One region of the Aeromicrobium halocynthiae genome, then DNA from elsewhere that is predicted to be linked to it. Evidence: predicted binding sites of a transcription regulator. Region 1 holds the regulator's gene; each other region holds the start of a gene.
The links. The regulator LexA, encoded in region 1, represses DNA repair genes until DNA is damaged. The targets are predictions, from matches to a motif close to TCGAACANNTGTTCGA.

Region 1 (4,205 bases):
ACCGTGCGTACCGTCCTCGACGCCGCCGTCGACGCCGTCGGCGGCAGCGAACGGCCCGGCCAGGTGACGATGGCCGAGACCGTCGCGGAGGCGCTGGACCAGGAGCGACACCTGCTGGTGCAGGCGGGGACGGGCACCGGCAAGTCCCTCGGCTACCTCGTGCCGAGCATGCTGCACGGCGAGCGGGTCGTGATCGCGACGGCGACGCTCGCCCTGCAGCACCAGCTCATCGAGCGCGACATCCCCGCGCTGCGGTCGGCCGCTGCCTCGGTCGGTGCCGAGGTGCCGCACTGCGCGGTGGTCAAGGGCCGGGCCAACTACGCCTGCCTGCACCGGGTGCGCGAGGGCGTCCCGGACGACCAGGGGGTGCTCGTGGAGGTGCCCGAGGGCGAGCTGGGCGCGGAGGTCGTGACGCTGCGCCGCTGGGCCGAGGACCAGGCCGAGAAGGAGAGTGTCGGCGACCGCGACTCCGCCCCCGCGCACTCCGAGCGGGCGTGGCGCCAGATCAGCGTCAACCACCGCGAGTGTCTGGGCGCCACCCGCTGCTCCTACGCCGAGGAGTGCTTCGCCGAGCGTGCCCGCGACGACGCCGCGCAGGCCGACGTCGTCGTCACCAACCACGCGCTGCTGGCGATCGACGCGATCGACGGCGTCCCGATGTTGCCCGAGTACGACGCCGTGGTCGTCGACGAGGCCCACGAGCTGGCCGCGCGCGTCACGCAGGCTGCCACCGCGGAGCTCGACGCGGGCGCCGTCGAGCGCGCGGCGCGGCGCGCCCGCTCGCAGGTGCGGGGCGAACGTGCCGACCGTGCCGTCGACGACCTCACCGAGGCCGCCGACGCGCTCGGTGACGCGTTGAGCCACACGCAGGTGGGTCGGATCGAGCGAGCGGAGGAGGCGCTGTCCGAGGCCCTCGCGATGGTGCGCGACGCGGCCCGCAACGTGGTCTCCGCGCTGGTCAAGCCCGCCGACGAGAAGGACGGTGAGGACGCCGGCCGTCAGCAGGCCAAGGCGCAGCTGGAGGAGCTGCGCACGATCGCCGAGCGGATGGCTGCGGGCAAGGAGACGGAGGTGCTGTGGGTGGCAGAGACGCGCAGCGGCGCGCCGCTGCTGCGCATCGCGCCGATCGACGTCTCCCTCGCGCTGCGCGACCGACTGTTCGCCGAGAAGACCGTCGTGCTGACCTCGGCCACGCTGACCCTCGGCGGCGGGTTCGACCCGCTGGCGGTCTCGCTCGGCCTGCCTGCCGGGGACGAGGAGTCGTGGCGCGGCATCGACGTCGGCTCGCCCTTCGACTACGGCCGCCAGGGCATCCTCTACGTCGCCAAGCACCTGCCGGCTCCGGGCCGCGACGGGCTGCAGGAGGCGCAGCTGGACGAGATCGCCGCGCTCGTCGAGGCCGCCGGCGGACGCACCCTCGGGCTGTTCTCCTCGCGCCGGGCCGCCGAGGCCGCTGCCGCGGCGACGCGCGAGCGACTCCCGGACCTCGACATCTGGTGCCAGGGCGACGCGCAGCTGCCGGAGCTGGCGCGGCGATTCGCGGTGACGGACTCCACCTGCCTGTTCGGCACGTTGAGCCTGTGGCAGGGCGTCGACCTGCCGGGCTCGACGTGTCAGCTGGTGATCATCGACCGGGTGCCGTTCCCGCGCCCGGACGACCCACTCATGAGCGCCCGCCAGCGTCTGGTCGAGAAGCGCGGGGGCAACGGGTTCATGAGCGTCGCGGCGAGCCATGCCGCGCTGCTGCTGGCCCAGGGAGCCGGGCGGTTGATCCGCCGCGCCGACGACCGCGGGGTCGTGGCGGTCCTGGACCCCCGACTGGTCACCGCCCGGTACGGGTCGTTCCTGGCAGCGTCCCTGCCGCCGATGTGGCGCACCACCGACCGCGACGCCGTGCTCGGCGCGCTGCGACGACTCGACGAGTCCTGACGTCGCGGTCGGTGGGTCAGGGCTGACGCCCTGCGCTGGTCGGCCCCCGGGTCAGAGACGACGAAGGACCGCGGTGACCTTGCCCAAGATGGTGGCGTGGGTGCCGTCGATCGGGGAGTAGTTCTCGTTGTGCGGCATCAGCCAGGTGGCGCCGTCCTTGCGCTGGAACGTCTTGACGGTGGCCTCGCCGTCGAGCATGGCGGCCACGATCTCGCCGTTCTCGGCCATCGGCTGCTGGCGCACGACGACGAAGTCGCCCTCGCAGATCGCCGCGTCGATCATCGAGTCGCCCTGGACCTGCAGCAGGAACAGGGTGCCGTCGCCGACGATGGAGGCAGGAAGGGGAAGGACGTCCTCGACCCGCTCCTCGGCGAGGATCGGCCCGCCGGCGGCGATCGTGCCGACCATCGGGACGTACGTGGCGGCGGGGCGGGCGTCGCCGATGCCGGTGGAGTCGGCCTCGTCCTCCTCGGCCGGACCGAGCGTGCGACGGGCCTTGAGGACCTCGGGCAGGAAGATCTCCAGGGCACGCGGCCGGTTCGGGTCGCGCCGGACGTAGCCCAGACGCTCCAGGACGCGCAGCTGGTGCGCGACCGAGGACGTGCTGGCCAGGCCGACGGCGACACCGATCTCGCGCATGCTGGGCGGGTAGCCGTGCTTCTCGATCATCTCGCGCAGGAAGACGAGGATCTTCTGCTGCCGCTCGGTCAGGCCGGTCATCTCGTCGACCGGACCGTCGGGCAGCTCGCGCGGGGAGTTCTTGGAACCCTTCGGGCGGCCGCGGCGGGGTGCCTGGGCGGTCGTGCCCGCTGGCGTACCAGCCTCGGGGGAGTCGGAGGTCTTCGTGTCGTCGCTCATGTGATCACCGTAACGACCTCCACGGACAGATCCAAACATCTGTTCGATCGGCGTGTCGTGAACACGCCTCGCGAAACTTCTTGCGAAAAATTTCTGCCCGCGATTCCAGGCCTGATGGGGTCGATGTCGCTCCCGCGTTCGATTCGGGGCTGTTTTTGTCCGAGGTCTGTCGTAGTGTCGTACACGTGTTCGATCGAACGTCTGTTCCCCGTCGCACCACCCCGCGGCCCGGATCGAGTGACATCGCGGACCTCGGTCGGACACCTCACTCCACAGCACCCGTTCCCTTCCCCACGGAGGCACCCATGAGCACCATCACCCTCGCTCCCGGCCACTTCACCACTGCGCCCCGCACGTCGACGCGGCCCATCTCCTCGACCTCCGGCTCCGCCGGCGCGGTGCGCCTGACGCGTCGCGGTCGCCTCGTCGTGCTGGCAGCGGCCCTCGCCGTCATCGCCTTCGCCGTCGTGGCCCTCGGCCCGTCGGTCGTCGCCTCCGGTGAGCGGGGCGACGTCCCGGCCACCACGGTCGTGACGGTCCAGCCGGGCCAGACCCTCTGGCAGATCGCCGTCGAGGCCAACCCCACGGGCGACCCGCGCCGCACGGTCGACGACATCATGCGCATGAACGCGCTCTCCAGCGCCGGTGCCCTGCAGATGGGCCGCGAGCTCGCGGTGCCCGTCTACGAGTGAGGCACTCGAGAACGCTGTGAGGGGTGCGGCCCGAGCGGTCCGCACCCCTCACCGTGTCCGTTGTCGTGCGCGGATCGGGCTCTCTGTCGGGTTCACCTTTGCCGCCGCAGGCGTGACGTCCCCGCAGCCGGCGGTCCCGACCCTGCGCGCGTCGAGGCGACGAGCGGACGGGCATGATGACGCCATGCGCTTCCACGTCGTGGCCGACGACACCGATCGCGACGGCGGGTACGTCGTCGCTCGGCTGACCCAGCTCGGCTACCGCCCCGAGTGGCTCGACCGCGACGAGCTGCCGGTCTTCACCGATCTCGGCGAGTCGGCCCTCGTGCTGCTGCTCGGCTCCGAGCGCGGCGCCCACGAGCCTCGCTGGCAGGCGTCGGTCGAGGCCGAGGAGGCGCTCGTCCGTGCGGCGCTGCGCGCCGGCACCCCGGTGATGGGCATCTGCTTCGGCGCGCAGGTCCTCGCCCGCGCCCTCGGCGGCACCTCCTACCGGGGCGACGACCCCGAGGTGGGGTTCAAGCGGGTCGACACCGTCGACCCGGTCCTGTGCCCCGAGGGTCCCTGGGCGCAGTTCCACCGCGACGTCATGGTGCCGCCGCAGCAGGCCCGTGTCCTCGGCAGCAGCTGGTTCGGTCCGCAGTGCTTCACCGACGAGAGCCTCGGCACCCCGGCCATCGCGTGGCAGTTCCACCCTGAGGTGACGCCGCAGACCTATGCGCGGTGGGT
Region 2 (4,205 bases), on a different contig from region 1:
ACCACCCGCAACCTCCAGGCGATCGCGCGGGTGGACGACCGCGTGCTCGACGCGCCCGGTCCGATCACCCGACAGGCACAGGAGATCTGGGCTCGTCGCCAGGCGGAGAACCCGGACCCGTGAGGTCGGCCCCTGTCGCGTCTCCCCGGTTCGGCCCGGAGCCGGGGGTGCGTTAAGGTATCCGCGTCCCGGGCGATTGGCGCAGTGGTAGCGCGCTTCGTTCACACCGAAGAGGTCACTGGTTCGAACCCAGTATCGCCCACCGAGACGAAAAGCCCTCTGTCCAGCGGAAACGCTGGCAGGCGGCCTTCCTCATGTCCGCACCGCGCAACATACGTGCGACAGGGAGGAGCTCGAAAATTTTCGCTCAGACCGTACCCGAGATCACCCGCCCTGATTGGTGCGACTCCCCGCTCGTTCACGCGGGATCGGCCACCTACTCCTACGGGTCCGGCCTTTAGGTGGACCGGGACGCCGACCTCTGTGTGAGTGTGATGCAGTGGGTCGGCGACTACACATGGCTGTTGATGTAGACACGACACCGCACGCGGCCAGTTGGTTGCGCACAAGGCGCGATCGCGACCCTGACCGCGGAACGACTGTCGGTCGATGGCCTCGGCTCTGGGGCTGCATCACGCTCCCTGCATGTGGCTGGTCGATCTGGGCGTCGCAAAGGGGTTGCGGTTCACTCAATAGAAGAGAGCTCGATCCCGAAATCTGGGGTGCGCAAACCGTTGGCGCTACCGAGGCTGCGCTCGTAGATGCATTGGTCGCCAGCATCCTCGAACTCCCCGCTGAAAGTGACTCTTGTTCCTTCTTTGAGAGAGGTGATTTGAGAGAACACTTCCGAGTCGGGCTCGATGTCTACACTTACTACTTCCACATTCTCGCTGATCTCAATCTTTACGACTCCATCGTCTCCGGCCAATTCGGTTGTAATGCTGGTTAACGTGCCTCTCCAGTCCTCGACTGCCAAGCTTGAAGGAAGCAGCTCGCAGAGTGCCTCACCCCTCTCGCGTTTGGCCGCGACAACCTGAGTGTCGTTTTCTGTTTCACGGTCCTGTCCGCTAGCCACAATCGAGACAAACTCGTCCTGCTCCTCCGGTCCCGCAGCATCCGGTCCGCTAGTTGCGAAGAGCGCGAGAAGGACGACTGCGCCGCCGATCACTGCGGCGCGCCCGAGGCCCGGTAGGCGAGTGAACCAGTTGTCAGTCTTCTCGTCGGCACCCTCGTGAAGGTTCTGGGGCGGCTGCTGCAGCGGGGCCGACCGCCCTCGTTCTCCGATAGGCATCCAGGCTTCATCGATGTAGACATGCCCATTTACGACGTCACCGGGCACCCAAGGGGGCCCGCCGTGCTCTGGCCCTCTCTCGGCGGCCCTCTTCCGAAGCTGCACCCATCCCGCGGCGGTAAGGATGTAGCCGTTCTCGATGTCACCGACGCTCCAAGGACGCCCGGTACCGTCTTCTTCCGTCATCGTCGCCCTTTCCTAGACTCTCGTCGAAAGTCTGCCACCGGAGCGCGGGCTAGCTGTGATGCCCAGGCACGTTGGTCGAGGTCGTGCGACGCAGCGAGTCGCGGTCAATCCGGTCGCGCGCTTCGTTCACACCGAAGAGGTCACTGGTTCGAACCCAGTATCGCCCACCGACGACACGACCCCCGACCATCGCGGTCGGGGGTCGTCGTCGTTCACGTCCGCGCGCTCAGGTCGTCTCGGCGGTCCCCAAGGGCGCGGGGATGCGGACCCACTCGCCGTCGTCGAGCCGCTCGATGCGCAGCTGACGGCTGTCGTCGGCGCCGGTCGCGGCCTCGAACGGCCGGGACGAGCGCCAGGCGACGGCCTCGTGGTCGGTCTCGAACGTGTGGGTGTCGACCACGTCGCCACCCTCGGTCACCATGCGGTACTCAGCCATGACCCCACCCTGTCGTCACGGCGACGGCCTCGCATCCCGGGGCGGTGCCAGTCCCGAGTCCTGGCCCGAGAACACTGTCGGTGGTCGAGCGTATGTTCGTTACATGGAGATCGACATCGCTCGCCCCGAGGACGTGCTCGCGCGGGCTGCGCGGGTGCAGGCGTGTTCGGAGGCGGCGTCGTTCGAGGCGATGCTGGCCTACCGCGACGCCGAGCTGGCGCGGATCGATGCCGACCCGTCGCCGATGCGACGGATGGTGGAGCGCTCGATGATCGCGGTGACCATCGGTGAGGCGATGGGCCTGTCCGAGGCGCAGGTGACGTCCCGGTTGGCGGTGGCGGACCGGGTCGTGGAGCGGGCGCCGGCGTGCTGGCTGGCGTTCCGCAGCGGACAGATCGACGCCGCTCGGGTGCGGGAGATCTCCACCGGGCTGGACCGGCTGGAGCGCGAGGAGTCCTGGGCACGTCTGGACGCCTCGGTGCTGCGCTACGCGACCACCCACACCACCGCGGAGCTGCGGGCCTGGATCAAGCGGTTCGTCACGCGCGTGGAGCCCGACCTCGCGCTCGAGCGGGCCGAGAAGGCTCGCGATGAGCGGTACGTCCAGGTCACGCACCTGGACGACGGCATGTCGTGGCTGTCGGCCTACCTGCCCTCGCACCAGGCGGCTGCGGTCATGAAGCGCCTCGACCGCGCAGCACGTACACCTCTCGGCGAGGACGACCGGCGGACGCTGCCGCAGCGCACCGCGGACCTGTTCGTCTCCTGGCTCACCCACGGCGAGACCACCGATGCACCGACCGTCACCGGCGACGTGGCCGTGACGATCGAGGCCGATGTCCTCACCGGCCTGGTCGACGGCCACGCCGAGTCATCAGACGGCGAGTGGTCGGTGCCCGCATCGTGGATCCTCGAGGAGATCGATGCCGACGACACCTTCTGGCACCGGATCATCACCGACCCCATCAGCGGCGACACATTGGCTCATGACTACGCCGGACGCTTCGCTCCTGAGGTGTTGGCGAAGGCCATCCGGTTCCGCGACGGGGTCTGCCGGGCGCCCGGGTGCCGGGTCCCCGCCGAGCGGTGCGATCTGGATCATCGAGAACCTTGGCCCACTGGGGCGACGAATGGATCGAACATGTGGGCCTTGTGCAGACGACACCACTCACTGAAGGGACACGGTGTCCTGCAGTGGATCCTGCCCACCGGTCGAACGGTCGAGAACAGTCCTCGTGAGCACGTCCCCCGACCAGGACCCGGTTCCACCCTCGAGCACGACCTCGCCCGGTTGGCCATGGCGGTTCTGCGCAAGAACAGCTAGGCGGATTCCTGCCCGAACCGCAGCCGGAAGCGGTGCACGGCCATCGTCAGCAGCGACCGCCGCCCCGACAGCCACGAGAGCGGCCCCTCGAAGCGCCACCGGCCCCGCCCGAGGCCGACGCGCACGCGTCCGCTCACCGGGGTGACGACGGCGCGAGCACCCCGCGCCTGCGCTGTGCGGAAGCCGGTCGGTACCCAGCCGGGAACAGACACGGTGCGACCCACCTCGAGCGAACCGATCCCGATGGCCTCCATCGACGTCGTGGGGTCGCCGCGGAACTCTGCGAGGTCCTTCGGGATGGCCCACAGCTCGCGCCCGCCCGCCAGCGACGCCGGACTGTCGACCCAGATCTGGACGATGTTCACCCGCAGGCGTAGACCACGGCGGACGAGGACCGTCGCCATGATCTCGCCGTAGGTGAGGGGGCTCGGCTCGCGGTAGCGGAAGAAGGCGGTCGTCACGACGGCGCGGCCGAGCACGGTCACCGGTCGGAAGCCCGGCGGGGGAGCGGACGGCAGGTCGCGCAACGGCACGAGGAAGACGCCAGCTGACGCGTCGCCGTGCAGGTCCCATGGCTGGTCCGGGTAGCTCACGTCCATGCGAAGTCCTCGGCGACGAGGTCGCGCGTGGCGCGCTCGAACGGCTTGGTCGCGCCGGGCCAGTTCGACGTGATGCGCCCCGACGGGTGGGTGTACCAGTTGTCGCACCTCGCCCACACCGAGTCCTGGAGCTGGGCCTGCAGGTCCTCGTCGAAGCGTCGCTCGGCGTCCGGGCGCACCTGGACTCGGGTCCACCGGCCGGCGCCCATCCGGTCGAGCACCTGCCGCATGTGACGGGCCTGTGCCTCGAGCATGTAGATGATGGACCCCCCTCCGAGGTTCGTGTTGGGTCCGTAGGAGACGAAGAGGTTGGGAAAGCCCGGCACGTACATGCCCAGGTAGGCGTGGGCGCCGTCCTCCCACACGTCG
Region 3 (4,205 bases), on a different contig from region 1:
GGGGGCCCGACCCGGAGTTCGAGCGCGAGGGGCCGCTCGACACCGCAGCGACCGCCCCGGACGTCACCGACCCCTCCTCGGGCAGGCTGCGCCCGGAGTTCGTCACCGCCCGGGTGCAGCGGCCGACGAGGGTGCCGCGTCGACTGATCCTGCCGGCGGCGTTCCTGGCCGCGTGCACGGTGACGATCGGGCTGGGCGCGGAGGTGCTGCTCGAGCTGAGCATGACCGCCGGCGAGGGACTCAGCGACTCGACCGCCTACGTCGAGGCGGTGCTGACGCCGTGACGATCGTGCGCCGACTGCTCCGGTTCCCCGGGTTCGCCGTGTGGTTCGCCTGGCAGATGCTCAGGGCCAACGCCCAGGTCGCGGCTGACCTGCTGACGCCGGGCAGCGCCTCGACGCCCGCGATCGTCGCCTACCGGACGCGTCGGCTCTCGCCCATGGAGCTGACCGCGCTCACGAGCCTCATCACCTTGACGCCTGGGACGTTGACGATCGACGTGGACGTCGACGAGCGGGACGACGACCAGGTGCTGTACGTGCTCGGGCTCTACGCACCCGCGGACGCGCGGGACTTCCATGCCGAGCTCCGTGAGCTCGAGGACCGTCTGCTGCGGGTCGTGCGTCCTGCTCGCGACCTCGTGGCCGAGGAGGAGGGGTGATGGGCGTGTCGCTGCTGGAGGCCTTCGGGTGGGTCGGTCTCGCCGTGTTGGCACTGACCGTCCTGCCGGCGCTGTACCGGGTGGTCCGAGGTCCGGACGAGGCCGACCGTGCGGTCGGTGCGGACCACGTGTTCTTCGTGCTCGTCGGGTCGTTGATGCTGCTGAGCCTGGTCTGGGACCGGGACCTGCTCATCGACCTGGTCGTCGTCGTGACGGTGATCGGCTTCATCTCGGCCCTCGTCCTGGGCCGCTACCTCGGTGCCACGCGGGCCGAGCGTGAGGACGGTGGCGACCGATGAGTCCGGCGGACGTCCTCGGGGCCGTCGCGAGTGTGGTCGCGGCGTCGATGATCGTGGTCGGGGTCGGGCTGTTCGTCGTCGCGGCCGTCGGACTGGTGAGGTTCCCCGACCCGTACACGCGGCTGACGGCCGTGACGAAGTCGGGCACCCTCGGCTTGGTGCTGGTGCTGCTCGCCGTCATGATCGCCGCGCCCGGTGTGCAGAACGGGGTCAAGCTCGCGATGGCGATCGTCCTGCAGCTGCTGACCGCGCCGGTCGGCGGGTTGTCGCTGAGTCGCGGGATCTTCCGCTCGGGTGCCCGGCTGCCGTCGGACCTGCTCTACGACGAGATGACGGACCGGCGCCAGGACGGCTGACGCTCAGGCGGCGGTGTACTCGATGATCATGCGGGCTAAGCCGTCGCCGAGGATCGTGGGTGGTGCTGGGCGGGGGGCGTGCTCGGACGGGGCCGTGTCGATGGTGCGGCCGGAGCGCAGGGTCCACTGCAGGACCCCGTGGCCCTTCATGGAGTGGTGCCGTCGACACAGTGCCCACATGTTCGATCCGTTCGTCGCCCCGGTGGGCCAAGGTTCTCGATGGTCGAGGTCACATCTCTCCGCCGGAACTCGACATCCGGGTGCTCGGCAGACTCCGTCCCTGAACCTGATCGCCTTGGCGAGGGTCTCGGGGGCGAACCTGCCGGCGTAGTCGTGAGCCAAGGTGTCCCCGTGGATCGGGTCGGTGATGATGCGGTGCCAGAAGGTGTCGTCCGCGTCGAGGTCGTCGAGGATCCACGACGCCGGCACCGACCACTCGCCGTCGGAGGACTCGGCGTGGCCGTCGGCGAGTCCGGTGAGGACATCGGCCTGGATCATCACAGCGACGTCGCCACTGATGGTCGGGAGGTCGGTGGTCTCGCCGTGGGTGAGCCACGAGACGAACATGTCGGCCGCACGCTGCGGCAGCGTCCGATCATCGTCCTCGTCGACGGGGGTGCGGGCGGCGCGGTCGAGTCGCTTCATGACCGCGGTCGCCTGGTGGGACGGGAGGTAGGCCGAGAGCCAGGACATGCCGTCGTCCAGGTGCGTCACCTGCACGTACCGGTCGGCCCGAGCCTTCTCTGCTCGGTCCAGGGCCTCCTCCGGTTCCACCCGGGTGAGGAAGCGCTTGACCCAGGCTCGTAGCTCGCTGGTGGTGTGGGTGGTCGCGTAGCGAAGCGCCGCCTCGTCCAGCCGCGCCCAGGACTCCTCCCGCTCGAGTCGGTCCAGGCCGGTGGAGATCTCCCGCACCCGAGCGGCATCGATCCGCCCGTCCAGGAACGCCACCCACGAGACTGGCGCGCGTTCGATCATCCGGTCGGCGATGGCGAGCCGCGCGTTGACCTGTGCCTGCGACAAGCCCATCTCCTGCCCGATCTCCAGAGCGATCATCGATCGCTCGACCAGGGCGCGCATCGGCGAGGCCGACGCCTCGATCCGCGCCACCTCGGCGTCACGGAACCGGACCATCGCGACGTACGACGCAGCCTCTGCCATCGCGAGCGTCCGGGCCGCGAGAGCGAGCGGCCGGTCGCATGCGGTGGTTCCGATGTCCATGTAACGAACATACGCTCGACCACTGACATCCCTCGACGGCCCGACGGCTCAGCTGCGGTGAGCGTCCTGCCACGACGCGGCGGGACTCCGCGAGGCCGGCCAGGTGCCGGCGTCAGGAGGAGCGGGTCGCTGACTCGCTCGCCCTGGTCACTGGAGCGAGGAGAACGCGACGTAGCCCACGACCATGCGAGGACGCTCGTTCACCCGTGCCCGTGGCCGGTCGTGAGGAGCTCGAGCACCGCCCGCTGTTCCTGGGGCGGCAGGGGGTGCATCAGCAGACCCTCGATCGCGAAGACCCCGAGGCGCGTCATCGCGGGCACCCGCTCCTCGGGGACGCCGACCTCCCGGAGGCCCTCGGCGAGCATGGCGTCGGTGAGCTCGTGGAACCCGTCGTGCCACGCTCCGACCGCCTCCGACGTGGTCGCGAGGGCGTGGACGGTGGTCACGAGGCGGCTCTGCTCCTGCAGGCGCTCGACGATCCAGAGCAGCTGGTCGGTGGGCGACCGGTCGACGAGCTGCTCGAGGTCGCCCAGGATCGTGGCGAGCAGGTGGTCGAGGACCGCGAGGAGCAGTGCCTCCTTGTCCTCGACGTACCAGTAGATCGTCGTCGTGGTGACGCCGGCGGCCCGCGCGACGGCAGCCATCGTCGTCTTCTCGTACCCGACGTCGGCGAACAGGGTCGCCGCCGCGGCGACGATCTCCGCGGACTTGGTCTCCCGGTCCTGCGGACGTCTGTTGCGAGGCACACGTCACCTTATCTTGAATGACGTTCAAGACATCCGGTAGCCTCTTGAACATCATTCAAGAGCGGTGGCACGCCGGGTCAGGAGGAGACATGGGCGAGTCGGTCGACGGCGGCATCGTGGTCTCGGAGGAGTGGTTCGACTCCGGCGGCACGCGGTGCGCCGCGCGGGTCCACCGACCCGGCACCGCACGCCGGACGCCCGTCGTGGTGATGGCCCACGGGTTCGGCTCGGTGCGGGCCCTGCGGCTCTACGCCTACGCGGAGCGGTTCGCCGCGGCCGGCTACGCGGTCGTGGTCTTCGACTACCGGGGCTTCGGCGAGAGCGAGGGTCGACCGCGCCAGGTGCTCGACATCGCGATGCAGCACGCCGACTGGCGGGCGGCCCTGCGCTTCGCCAGGTCGCTCGACGGTGTCGACGCCGACCGGGTCGTCGCCTGGGGCACGTCGTTCGCCGGCGGGCACGTGCTCACGCTCGGCGGCCGGGGCGAGCCCCTGGCTGCCGTGATCGCGCAGGTGCCGCACGTCAGCGGCCCGGCCGCGCTCCGTTCGGCGGGCGTGCGCGCCGCGCTGCGGACCATCGGCCCTGCTGTCCGCGACGTGGTGGCCGCGCAGCTCGGTCGCGAACCGGTGCACGTGCTCTGCGTGGGACGGCCGGGCGAGACCGCGATGATGACCTCCCCCGACGCTCGTCCCGGGATGCTGCGGCTCCTGCACGAGTCGGGCCTGACAGAGGACGCCTATCCCCAGACGGTCGCCGCCCGCATCGCCCTGAGGATCGGCTTCTACTCACCGCAGCGGCACGTCGCCGGCATCGACTGCCCCGTCCTCGTGCAGATCGCCGCACAGGACGCGATCACGCCGCGACGCGTCGCCGAGCGGGCCGCCTCTCGCATCCGGCGCTCCACCGTGCGCGTCTACGACGGCGG
Region 4 (4,205 bases), on a different contig from region 1:
AACTCGTCGCGGATGATCCCGAACGACAGGGGCAGGACGCCGCCGCCCATGCCCTGGATGACGCGGGCGACGATGAGCCAGCCGATGGTGGGCGCGAGGGCGGCCATGAGGGAGCCGGCGGCGAGGGCGATGAGGACGAGCACGAGCATGCGCTTCTTGCCGAGCGCGTCACCGAAGCGTCCGAGCAGCGGGGTGCAGATGGAGGCCGACAGCAGGTAGGCGGTGACCACCCAGGTGACGGTGTTCTGGTTGACGCCGTAGTGCTCCTGCACGAGGGGCAGGACCGGGATGATGAGCGACTGCAGGAGCGTGAACGACGTGACGGCGAGGGTCAGGACGGCGAACGTCATCCGTTGCCGGGCGCGCGACGACGTCACCGAGGCGTCCTTCCGATCGACTGCTGGGCTCGGGGCGCGAGACTCGAGTCAGGGAGCGCCCATCAAGTGGTTGCAGTCGGCAACGCTGTAGGAACACCATCTATTCCCTGACGCTGTTCGCTGCCGGCGCCCACAACAAGATGGGTGTCGTCGGCTCTCGCGGCTCGGATGTGGGATCGATGGTGCCTACTCCGCGCGACCCTGCTCAGCCGACGAGCGCGCCCGTCACCCGGGCGTCGTGCGCAGGCACCACCAGGACGTCGGGCAACGTCGCCAGGCGGCGCAGCTCGCGATGGTTCGCGACGATGCGGCGGCGGTCGCGGCCCACCACCTGCTCGAACACCCGGACCGGTCGCAGCGGCCGCAGATGCTGCCCGTCCGGGGCGGTGTCGCTGACGTGGCTGGCGTCGAAGACCGCGTCGCCGGCGTGGACGATCGTCGTCCCGTCACCGTCGACCCCCACTGCCGCGTGCCCGCGCGAGTGACCCGGCATTGGGATGAGTGCGATGCCCGGCACCACCTCGTGGGCCGTCAGCCCGAACCGCCACTCGTCGCCCCGTCCGGCGTGCGTCTGGAACCTCGGCCCGTGCTCCCACTGCACCGGCCGGTACCGCTGCTTGTCCAGGAAGTCCGGGTCGGTCACCGCCGCCGCGTGCTCGTCCGCCGTGGTGTGAACGACCGCGTCGGGGAAGTCGCTCAGACCACCCGCGTGGTCGAGGTCGAGGTGGGTCAGCACGATGTGCCGCACGTCGGCCGGGTCGAGCCCGCGGGCCTCCAGCTGGCGCACCACCGTGTACCCCTCGTCGAGGACCGGCCGCAGCAGGCGCCGCATCGGCCCAAGCCGCCGGTCCGGCTCGCGCACGTCGGCCGTGCCGAACCCCGTGTCGACCAGGACCAGCCCGTCGTCGGTGTGGCACACGAACACGTGCGCAGGCAGGGCCGGGAAGCCCGGCGGTCTCATGTGGGCGGCCCGCAGATGGTCGACGCGCATGGCCCACATCGTGGCGCATCTGCCGCGATCCTGCCGTGGGATCGGTCCGCTTCTGGCCCGTTCGTGCGTCCCGAGTGGCCCGGAATGTCCAGGCTCGAACGATGCCGCCGTCCGCCCAGCGCCTGCTCGCCGCGGGCTACGTGGTGGTGCTTCTGCTGATCGTCGGCTGGCCGACGACCGTCGACTCCGGTCTCGACGTCGCCGCCTGGTGGCCCGTCCGCACGGTTGCCGCGGCGCTCGGCATCTCGGCGCCCACGAGCTACGCGATCGTCGAGGTGGGCGCGAACGTCGCCGGGTTCGCACCGCTGGGGTGGTTCGCGGTGACGTTGTTCGGTGCGCGCCTGGGGCAGGTGGTGGTGGCGTTCGGGACGTCGGTGGTGATCGAGACGTTGCAGACGGTGCTGCGTCCGGAGCGGTTCGGGACGGTCAGCGACGTCGTCGCGAACACGGTCGGTGCGGCGATCGGTGCGGCGCTCGCGGTGTGGGTGGTGCGGCGACGTGCCCGCTTCGACGCGGGCCGGGGTCGATCGCTATCCTGAACCGGTTGCCGCTGCGGCGGTGGCAAGGAGATGTCGCATAGTGGCCTAGTGCGCCCGCCTGCTAAGCGGGTTGAGGTTCAAACCTCTCGAGGGTTCAAATCCCTCCATCTCCGCCCTCTGCAGGAGAAGCAAGAGAGAGCCGCCCGGGTAGAGAGTCAGCTGGTGAAAGCTGCCTCGACCCGGGCGGAGCTCGCTCCGCCACGTTCGGCCCGCGATCACGCAAGCGAGGAAGCCGCCCGGGTAGAGAGTCAGCTGGTGAAAGCTGCCTCGACCCGGGCGGAGCTCGCTCCGCCACATTCGGCCCGCGATCGCGCGGGCCAAGAAGCCGCCCGGGTAGAGAGTCAGCTGGCGAAGACTCGGACAACCCGGGCGGAGCTCGCTCCGCCCGGGTGCCACCAGCGAGCGCTCGATCCAGGACGCCGCCCCGGTAGGGCCAGAGCTCGACGCCCATCGGATGTCCCTTTTTACTGGCCACACCGCGAAAATGGACTGTCGGCGGTCGAGCGTATGTTTGATTCATGGACATCGAGACCGCTACCTCCGAGGAGGCCATGACCTCCGCGACTCGTGCCGTGGCGCGGGCCGAGGCGGCCCAGTACTCCGCGATGCTCGCGTTCCGCGACGCCGAGGAGGCCCGCATCAGTCGGCTCGACGGCTCGATGCGACAGCTCGTGGAGCGCTCGGCGATCCCGATGACGATCGGGCAGGCGATGGGCCTCTCGGAGAACCAGGTCTGGTCCCGCCTTGCGACCGCCGACCGGATGGTCGCCCACGCGCCCACCTGCTGGGCCGCGTTCACCGAGGGGCTCATCGATGCCGCCCGCGTTCGCGAGATCTCCACGGGATTGGACCGGCTGGAGCGGGAGTCGTCGTGGGCTCTGCTCGACGAGAAAGCCCTCGCCTACGCGACCACCCACACCACCGCCGAGCTGCGGGCCTGGATCAAGCGGTTCGTCACCCGCGTCGAGCCCGAAGAGGCCCTCGACCGGGCCGAGAAGGCCCGCGAGCAGCGGCACGTCTCGCTGCACCACCTCGAGGACGGCATGTCCTGGCTCTCGACCTACCTCCCCTCCCACCAAGCCTCTGCCGTCATGAAGCGCCTCGACCGGGCAGCGCGCGTTCCTTTGGGCGAAGACGACGACCGGACTCTCCCGCAGCGCACCGCCGACCTGTACGTCTCCTGGCTCACCCACGGCGAGACCACCGACCACCCCACCATCACCGGCGACGTGGCGGTCACGATCGAGGCCGACGTCCTCACCGGACTCGTCGACGGCCACGCTGAATCCTCCGACGGCGAGTGGTCGGTGCCGGCGTCGTGGATCTTGGCCGACCTCGACCCAGACGACACCTTCTGGCACCGCCTCATCACCGATCCCATGACGAGCGACGTCCTGGCTCACGACTACGTCGGCAGATTCGCCCCCGAGACACTGGCGAAGGCGATCAGATTCAGGGACGGGGTCTGCCGAGCCCCAGGGTGTCGGGTGCCAGCGGAGAGATGCGATCTCGACCACCGAGAACCGTGGCCCACCGGGGCGACCAACGGATCGAACATGTGGGCACTATGCCGACGCCATCACTCCATGAAGGGACATGACGTCCTTCGATGGATCCTGCCCACCGGCCGCACCGTTCCATCCAGCCCTGCCGAGCACGTCCCCCGGGTCGCCGCAGATCAGGGGCCGGCCTTCTCGTAGGTGTCCGGGAGGACCACCTGAGCCCGTGCGAGGGTTCTCACCCCACGGCCCAGGGGAATCTCAGCCGCCGGCTGACACAATGGCCGGATGCGTGTCGCCCTCGTCCAGCTCGCCGCTTCGGTCGACTCCGCGGCCAACCGGGAGCTCGTCACCGAGCGGCTGGAGGCGTTGGAGCCCGGCGCGCACGACCTCGTCGTGCTGCCGGAGGCGTCGATGCACGACTTCGGGTCGCCCGAGCACGACCTCGCCTCGCACGCCGAGCCGCTCGACGGCCCGTTCGTCCAGCTGCTCGCGGAGCAGGCACGACGGCTGCGCGCCACGATCGTCGCCGGGATGTTCGAGACCACCGACGACCTGCCCCTGAACACGCTCGTCGTGCTGGGCCCGGGCGGCGACCTGCGTGCCACCTACCGCAAGATCCACCTGTACGACTCCTTCGGCTACCGCGAGTCCGACCGGCTGCGTGCCGGCAGCATCGAGCCCGTCACCGTCGACGTCCCCCACGGCGGCGGCGCGACGACGACCGTCGGCCTCATGACCTGCTACGACCTGCGCTTCCCCGAGCTGGCCCGCGCCCTCGTGGACCGTGGGGCCGAGC

Region 2: ABD213_RS01845 (HNH endonuclease signature motif containing protein) is a predicted target of LexA. The motif match lies at 1,998-2,013, and genes of this name have one in related genera.
Region 3: ABD213_RS05325 (HNH endonuclease signature motif containing protein) is a predicted target of LexA. The motif match lies at 2,538-2,553, and genes of this name have one in related genera.
Region 4: ABD213_RS10695 (HNH endonuclease signature motif containing protein) is a predicted target of LexA. The motif match lies at 2,407-2,422, and genes of this name have one in related genera.

What each region holds. Positions count from the first base shown of each region.
Region 1 is NZ_BAAAPY010000006.1:138,876-143,080, forward strand. Features, by position in the region: gene ABD213_RS10100 (ATP-dependent DNA helicase) at 1-1,929, shown strand, start outside; gene lexA (transcriptional repressor LexA) at 1,981-2,787, opposite strand; gene ABD213_RS10110 (LysM peptidoglycan-binding domain-containing protein) at 3,093-3,479, shown strand; gene ABD213_RS10115 (type 1 glutamine amidotransferase) at 3,664-4,205, shown strand, end outside.
Region 2 is NZ_BAAAPY010000001.1:381,671-385,875, reverse strand. Features, by position in the region: gene ABD213_RS01870 (aminotransferase class IV) at 1-123, shown strand, start outside; tRNA gene ABD213_RS01865 (tRNA-Val) at 191-262, shown strand; gene ABD213_RS01860 (hypothetical protein) at 686-1,477, opposite strand; tRNA gene ABD213_RS01855 (tRNA-Val) at 1,561-1,644, shown strand; gene ABD213_RS01850 (hypothetical protein) at 1,704-1,913, opposite strand; gene ABD213_RS01845 (HNH endonuclease signature motif containing protein) at 2,017-3,237, shown strand; gene ABD213_RS01840 (acetoacetate decarboxylase family protein) at 3,234-3,836, opposite strand; gene ABD213_RS01835 (flavin-containing monooxygenase) at 3,827-4,205, opposite strand, start outside.
Region 3 is NZ_BAAAPY010000002.1:260,952-265,156, forward strand. Features, by position in the region: gene ABD213_RS05305 (monovalent cation/H+ antiporter subunit D family protein) at 1-284, shown strand, start outside; gene ABD213_RS05310 (Na+/H+ antiporter subunit E) at 281-661, shown strand; gene ABD213_RS05315 (MrpF/PhaF family protein) at 661-960, shown strand; gene mnhG (monovalent cation/H(+) antiporter subunit G) at 957-1,316, shown strand; gene ABD213_RS05325 (HNH endonuclease signature motif containing protein) at 1,320-2,534, opposite strand; gene ABD213_RS05330 (TetR/AcrR family transcriptional regulator) at 2,735-3,280, opposite strand; gene ABD213_RS05335 (alpha/beta hydrolase) at 3,370-4,205, shown strand, end outside.
Region 4 is NZ_BAAAPY010000007.1:70,597-74,801, reverse strand. Features, by position in the region: gene ABD213_RS10715 (MFS transporter) at 1-377, opposite strand, end outside; gene ABD213_RS10710 (MBL fold metallo-hydrolase) at 583-1,368, opposite strand; gene ABD213_RS10705 (VanZ family protein) at 1,470-1,907, shown strand; tRNA gene ABD213_RS10700 (tRNA-Ser) at 1,934-2,020, shown strand; gene ABD213_RS10695 (HNH endonuclease signature motif containing protein) at 2,426-3,607, shown strand; gene ABD213_RS10690 (carbon-nitrogen hydrolase family protein) at 3,695-4,205, shown strand, end outside.